Duganella zoogloeoides: one gene and its partner. The protein of the gene in region 1 interacts with the protein of each later gene in a pairwise test. Links are inferred from orthologs where the notes say so. Each region holds a gene or a part of one and is shown in the gene's direction. Other genes may lie near its edges.

Evidence for each region.
Region 2: the proteins of grxD (region 1) and SR858_RS11985 interact in binary tests that used the Escherichia coli proteins (3 or more experiments, as listed by UniProt). The link is inferred for Duganella zoogloeoides from one-to-one orthologs.

The regions. Positions count from the first base shown.
Region 1 is NZ_CP140152.1:6,102,747-6,106,821, reverse strand. Bases 1-2,754 are described here. They hold grxD (Grx4 family monothiol glutaredoxin), read left to right. Parts: upstream 1-1,098; coding sequence 1,099-1,410; downstream 1,411-2,754. Other genes in these bases: SR858_RS26795 (hypothetical protein), read right to left, coding at 2,587-2,754; SR858_RS26800 (hypothetical protein), read right to left, coding at 2,128-2,301; SR858_RS26805 (UbiX family flavin prenyltransferase), read left to right, coding at 1,403-2,023; SR858_RS26815 (PadR family transcriptional regulator), read right to left, coding at 578-904; SR858_RS26820 (DUF2812 domain-containing protein), read right to left, coding at 1-516. Outside these bases: more of SR858_RS26795, read right to left, coding at 2,755-2,994; SR858_RS26790 (MerR family transcriptional regulator), read left to right, coding at 3,262-3,669; SR858_RS26785 (isovaleryl-CoA dehydrogenase), read left to right, coding at 3,764-4,075. UniProt on the Escherichia coli protein: Monothiol glutaredoxin involved in the biogenesis of iron-sulfur clusters.
Region 2 is NZ_CP140152.1:2,696,590-2,699,538, reverse strand. It holds SR858_RS11985 (BolA family protein), read left to right. Parts: upstream 1-1,313; coding sequence 1,314-1,586; downstream 1,587-2,949. Other genes in the region: SR858_RS11975 (foldase protein PrsA), read left to right, coding at 2,601-2,949; SR858_RS11980 (peptidylprolyl isomerase), read left to right, coding at 1,720-2,502; SR858_RS11990 (septation protein A), read left to right, coding at 688-1,317; msrB (peptide-methionine (R)-S-oxide reductase MsrB), read left to right, coding at 272-670; SR858_RS12000 (protein adenylyltransferase SelO family protein), read left to right, coding at 1-257. UniProt on the Escherichia coli protein: Transcriptional regulator that plays an important role in general stress response. Has many effects on cell morphology, cell growth and cell division. Acts by regulating the transcription of many genes, including dacA (PBP-5), dacC (PBP-6), ampC and mreB.

The DNA.
Region 1 (4,075 bases):
AGCGCGCTGGCGCTTCAGTTGCGCGGTGCGTTGCATCAGCTTGACGACGGCATAGGCAAACACGAGCGCGGAGCCGACCAGTATCCCCACCGCCCCCGACACCATCGGTGTCGCTGCGGCGGGATTGCTGCCGGTCAGGACCATTTTGACGCCAGGATTGGCCGCCAGCGTCAGCAACTGGATCGCCAGGATGACCAGTATCGGCACCATCACGCGCTGGTACTTGCGGATCTTGTCGGAGTTGTCGGTAAAAATTTCGTTGACCTGGCCAGCGCGCCGGGCCTTGCGCCAGCAATGCCAGCCGGCGGTGGATGCCACGTGTTCCCACCCGGCGTCCTGGAACAACTGCATGTAATGCGGATCCTTGCGCTGGTCGCCGGCATCCCAGCGGTAGACCATGTCGGCCGGTGCTCCGCGCACGAAGGTATGCAGGCACAACACGTTGGTACTGCGCAAGTGCAGTCCCTGCGCCGCCTGTTGCTGCAGCCACTGCTGCAATTGCTCGTCCTGCCACACAAACCACAACTTGAATTTCCGCACTACCGCACCGTTATTCATATCGCCTCTCGATTTATTGTTAAGCCGCTGCATGCAACAAGGCATGCGCACTGCCGACCATCATTTCCAGACGCCGCACGTGTTCCGCCATGACTACGCGGCCCAGTTCGGTCAACGCATATACCTTGCGCCGTTCTTCCTCCGCCACCTTGACGACCAAGGCCTGTTTTTCCAGCGCGCCGAAAACGCCGTACAAGGTCCCCGGCCCCACCGTCACACTGCCGCCACTGATGGACTCGACCTTTTGCATGATGGCGTAGCCATGGGCCGGTTCGTTCAGCGCCAGCATCACGTAAAACGTGGCCTCCGACAGCGGCAGGTACTTGGCAAAATTGATATCACTCATGAGCCTCCCCTGTATCGATGTTCGCTATATCGGGCATCGATATAGCGAGACACATAGTAGTAATGTTTTTTCGTAATGTCAACAAATTCGTTGGAAGCGGCCCACGGCGGGCCCGTCGACCGCCTTCAGCGATACGCGCAGCGCGCATTTCTTATAAAATGTCGCCATCTATTTACTTCATTACCGAGGCAGCTATGAGCGACGTACAATCCTGGATCAAAGAGACCGTGAGCAACACCCCGGTGGTGCTGTTCATGAAGGGCACCGCCCAGTTCCCGCAGTGCGGCTTTTCCGGCCGTGCAATCCAGATCCTGAAAGCTTGCGGCGTTGAAAACATTGCCACCGTCAATGTGCTGGAAGATCCGGAAGTTCGCCAGGGCATCAAGGACTACTCGAACTGGCCAACCATTCCCCAGCTCTACGTCAAGGGCGAGTTCATCGGCGGTTCGGACATCATGAACGAAATGTTCGAATCGGGCGAACTGAAAGCCCTGTTGAATGGCTGATCGCCCGCTGCGGCTGATCGTCGCCATCACCGGCGCTACCGGCGCCATTTATGGCGTGCGACTGCTGCAGCATCTGCAACACCTACCTCGTGTCGAGACCCACCTGCTGGTCTCGGACGCTGCCGTGCTGACCTTGCACCAGGAAACTGGCTTGCAGCGGCGCGATGTCGAGGCGTTTGCCGATGTCGTGCACAAGGTGCGCGATATCGGCGCGTCGATCGCCAGCGGTTCGTTCCAGTCGGATGGGATGGTGGTGGCGCCGTGCTCGATGAGGACATTGGCGTCGGTGGCGCACGGCCTGTCGGATAACCTGATCACGCGGGCAGCCGACGTGGTGCTCAAGGAGCGCCGGCGCCTGGTGCTGATGGTGCGCGAAACCCCGTTCAACCTGGCGCACCTGCGCAATATGACGGCGGTGACGGAAATGGGCGGCATTATCTACCCGCCCCTGCCCGGCTTTTATCACAAGCCGCAATCGATCGAAGAGATGGTGGATCACACCGTGGGCCGGGTGATCGACCTGTTCGGCATCGACCACGCACTGACGCCGCGCTGGCATGGCATGAAGCAGTCCGTCGCAGCACCCGGCTGCGACGAGCGTGAGCAACCGTAGTTGCAAAGTCAGTCGCACCCATAGTCGCAACCTCGGTCGCAAACCGATTCGCCACATCAGCGGCAACCCTGCCGGCAAGCTCAGCCGGCAATGCGATCCACGTTTTACCGCGCGCCGAAGCGCAGGCCGTCTTCCGCTTTTTTCAGTTCCCTGGCTTCTTCCACCATGCGACGGTCGGCGATGCGCTTGCGCATGACCTCGGCATGTTTGGCAGCTGTCATGGGCGGGGCGGTCATCAATTCCTTCAACTGCGCGACGTTGCTGTAGTTACTTTTCATATGGCTGCTCAAAGGCTGGACTCCAAGTAATCACGACCACTGCAACCGCAAGCGTATGACCCCCACTTACTGTTGCAAGTCAGCGGTGCTGACGCCCTATTGTGCCTGAAATCGGTATCCGACCCATGACAATTCGCAAACGTACTTCAAATAAAAAAGTAACGTTGATGGGCATCAACGCAGCGTCCAGAATTCCGAACAAAAAGCGGAAAAGTCATGAAACAAGGTTCACACGGCAACAGTGCAACCGGCCTTTTCCGGCACTGCAAAAACCGCGCAAGTTTATTACTTTTGGTAGTTAACCCGGACCAGCATGCGAATAAATTCACGGGCAATTTGCTTGTGATGTTCATCCAGGCGCTGTAAATCAGCAATTAACTTGACGTCGGCCGACTCGAAGCGCGAGACACCGCTGGCCCCCTCGCCTTCGGGGGTGCCGTGTTCGGCGCCACCAAAGCGCAGCCATTCGGCAGGCACACCCAGCCATTGGGCGATCATGCGCAGCTTCTCCTGGGTCGGTATCGCCTCGCCCACCAGCCATTTACGGGCTGCGTGGACGGTAATCGGTCGCCCGTCAAAGCGGATGTTGAACTCGCGCGCCAGTCGGGTGGGGCTGTCAGGAGAGTAATGGGCATTCTTCAGCGCTTGCTGAAGGCGCTGGCTAAAGCTTTCGCGTTCATTAGAGGAATTCATCGTTGCACTATTTCATGTTGCGTCATGAAAGTCAGTCTCTTGAAGCGGAGCTTGAATTGTGACGCTATGTGGTTCTAAAGGTAACATTATCGGCTCTGCCAAAAGCAGGAGACGGCTTGTCGGGCAGCGAATTTTATTTTGTTTTTTGCTGTTGTGGAACACTAAACTGTGGGGACCGATAAATCAAGAAATGTCGCAAGCAACGGCTGCCACGCTACAATGACCACTAACGTTAACGTAAGCGGAAATCCAACAATTATTTTGCCGATGTCCACCTATACCATTACCGAACTTGCCCGTGAATTCGACATCACGGCACGCGCCATCCGCTTCTATGAAGACCAGGGGCTGCTCAGCCCGTCACGTGAGGGCACTGGCGGACGTAACCGTGTGTACACGCCGCGCGACCGCACCCGCCTCAAGCTCACCTTGCGCGGCAAACGGCTGGGCTTGCCTCTGTCGGAAATCCGCGACCTGGTCGATATGTACGAAACGCCCAAGGATACGGCGGTACAAATGAACCATTTTCTGGGAGTACTGGCACGCCACCGCGAGACCCTAGAACAGCAGCGCGAAGACATCGAAATGACCCTGGCCGAGATCACCGCCCACGAAGAGGAGTGCCGGCAGCTGATCGCGGCGGCAGCCGAGGGCAAGTCCGCGCCCCTGGAGTAAGCACGGTTGACGTTTACGTTAACGTCACTCAAGAGTATCATCGGACTTTCCAGGGAACGCCGATTCCCGCCCATGACAACAATGAGGAAGAGACATGCTCGATCTGCCCGGACTGACCTTTGACCATGGCGAGGACATCGCCGCCCTGCGCGCAGCGGTGCAGCAGTTCGCTGCCGCCGAAATCGCGCCGCGCGCGGCCGAGATCGACCGCTCCGATCAATTCCCGATGGACCTGTGGCGCAAGCTCGGCGACCTGGGCGTGCTGGGCGTGACCGTCGGCGAAGAATACGGCGGCGCCAACATGGGCTACCTGGCCCACATCGTGGCGATGGAAGAAATCTCGCGCGCCTCGGCTTCGGTCGGCCTGTCGTACGGCGCCCACTCCAATCTGTGCGTCAACCAGATC
Region 2 (2,949 bases), 3.4 Mb from region 1 along the record:
ACCGCCAGCGCCTGCAAGCCGAGCACAGTGTCGATGCCGACCGCCAGCTTGCGATGAACCAAATCAACCCCAAATACGTGCTGCGCAATTACCTGGCCCAGGTAGCGATCGACAAAGCGCAACAGCAGGATTACTCGGAAGTGGCGAAATTGCTGGCGATCCTGCAGCATCCATACGACGAGCAGCCCGAGCATGACCAGTACGCCGCCTTGCCCCCCGACTGGGCCAGCCATCTCGAAGTAAGTTGTTCTTCTTAAGAAAGATCTAAGCCATGACCAATAAAGTCACCAAGTCCGACGCCGAATGGCGCGCCATGCTCGATCCGATGGAATACCAGGTTACCCGCCACGCCGCCACCGAACGCGCCTTTACCGGCAAGTTCTGGGATCACCACGAACACGGTATCTATACTTGCGTCTGCTGCGACACACCGCTGTTCCGCTCCGATACCAAGTTCGACTCCGGTTGCGGCTGGCCCAGCTACTTCGAAGCCATCGATCCGGCCAACGTGATCGAGAAAACTGACCGTACCCATGGTATGCTGCGCACCGAAATTCTGTGCGCCGTGTGCGACGCCCACTTGGGACACGTGTTCCCGGACGGCCCGCCGCCAACCGGGCTGCGTTATTGCATCAACTCGGCGTCGTTACGGTTCGATCCACAAGAGTAAATAAATACTGAGGCAACATGAAATTCCTGTTCGACTTATTCCCGGTCATCCTGTTTTTCGGCGCCTATAAACTGGCTGGCATGCATGCCGAAGCAGCCCAGGTGTTCACCAACACCTACTTGGGCAGCATCATTTCGGGTGGCAGCGTGACGCCGGACCAGGCTCCCATCGTGCTGGCCACGGTGGTCGGCATCCTGGCTACCGTGCTGCAGATCGCCTACCTGAAAGTGCGCGGGCGTAAGGTCGAAGGCGTGATGTGGTTCTCGCTGGCCATGTTCGTCTTCTTCGGCGGCCTCACCATTTACCTGCACGACGAAGCGTTCGTCAAATGGAAGCTCAGCATCGTTTACTGGTCGTTTGCGATCGGCCTGCTGGTTAGCGACCTGGTGTTCAAGAAAAACCTGATGCGCAAGTCGATGGGCGAGTTCGTCGAACTGCCCGACGCGGGATGGAGCCGCATCAACCTGGCCTGGATCGCCTTCTTCACGGTGATGGGCGTACTGAACTGGTATGTCGCCTTCGTGCTGTTCAAGGGTAATACTGACGCCTGGGTCAACTTCAAGATGTTTGGCACCACCGCGTTGATGTTCGTCTTCATCATCGGCCAGACCGTTTATCTCTCGCGTCACATGAAAGAACAGCCATGAACGACACCCGCATCGAACGCATCCGCAGCAAGATGGAAGCGGCCCTGGCCCCGGTCGAATTGACGCTTAACGACGACTCCCATTTGCACGCCGGCCATGCCGGCGCCGCTTCCGGAGGCGGACATTACAGTGTCAGAATCGTTTCGTTACAATTTGAGGGGCAGAAACTCGTCACAAGACATCGACTCGTGTATGATTCCGTGAACGATATGATGCATAAAGAAATTCATGCATTGGCCATTACTGCATTGGCACCGTCCGAAGTATGATGTAGTGCCGGTGGGGTGGACCCAGGCTATTGGTTTCAGAAATAATCGAACACAAAACTGAACAAAAACACAGATAGCAGATCTAACTCCCTCCTCCGGTTTTCGCTAAATCTTCCCCCTACAGGAATTAATAATGACTTTCAAGCCAGCCCGTTTGCTGATTGCACTTCTCGCCGTTGCCGCCGTACCTGCTTTCGCACAAAACGTTGCCGTTGTTAATGGCAAAGCCATCCCGAGCTCGCGTGTTGACGCCGTCGTCAAGCAAGTCGTCGCCCAGGGCCAGCAGCCGGATTCGCCACAGTTGCGCGAACTGATCAAGAAAGACCTGATCGGCCGCGAAGTGATGATGCAAGAAGCCGAAAAACAAGGCTACGGCAAAAATGCAGCGGTCAAGGAACAACTCGAAAACGCCCGTCAGCAAATCATCACCAACGCTCTGGTGATGGACTACGTCAAGAAAAATCCGGTATCGGACGCCGATGTCAAGGCCGAGTACGACAAAGCGGTTGCGGCCGCTTCGGCCGAGAAAGAGTACCACGTGCGTCACATCCTGCTGGCGACCGAAGCCGAAGCCAACGACGTGATTGCCAAGCTCAAAGGCGGCGCCAAGTTCGAAGACCTGGCCAAGCAGTCGAAAGACACCGGGTCGGCTGCCAACGGTGGCGACCTGGACTGGGCTACCCCGTCGTCGTTCCCACCAGTGTTCTCGCAAGCTTTCGTCAACCTGCAAAAAGGGGGCGTGACCGAGAAGCCAGTGCAAACGCCTAACGGCTGGCACGTGATCAAGGTGGACGACACCCGCGCTGTAAAACTGCCGCCGCTGGAAGAAGTCAAGGGCCAGGTTCAAGAAGGCCTGATGCAGAAGAAAGTACAAGCTTACCAGGAAGAACTGGTTAAAAAAGCAAAAGTGCAGTAATGTTCTGCAAGGCGGCGCCCTACGGGGCGCCGTTTTTGGTTCTACGTTGGTAATATGCGCATCCAAGTGCAATCTCAAGCTTTTAAAGGATTTAAATAATGATGTTGAAACCAGCCCGTCTGTTGTTAGCCATGATTGCTGTTGTTGCAGCGCCCGCCTTTGCGCAAAATCTCGCCACCGTGAATGGCAAAGCCATTCCGGCTGCCAAGGCAGACCAAATGGTCAAACAAGTTGTGGCTCAGGGCCAGCAACCGGACAGCCCGCAATTGCGCGAAATGGTCAAGAAAGAGTTGATCGGCCGCGAAGTCATGCTGCAGGAAGCCAATAAGCAAGGTTATGGCAATAAGGCCGACGTCAAAGCCGCCATCGACAACGCCAGCCAGAGCATTATCATCAACGCCATGCTGGCCGATTATGTGAAAAAGAATCCGGTCAAGGATGCCGATA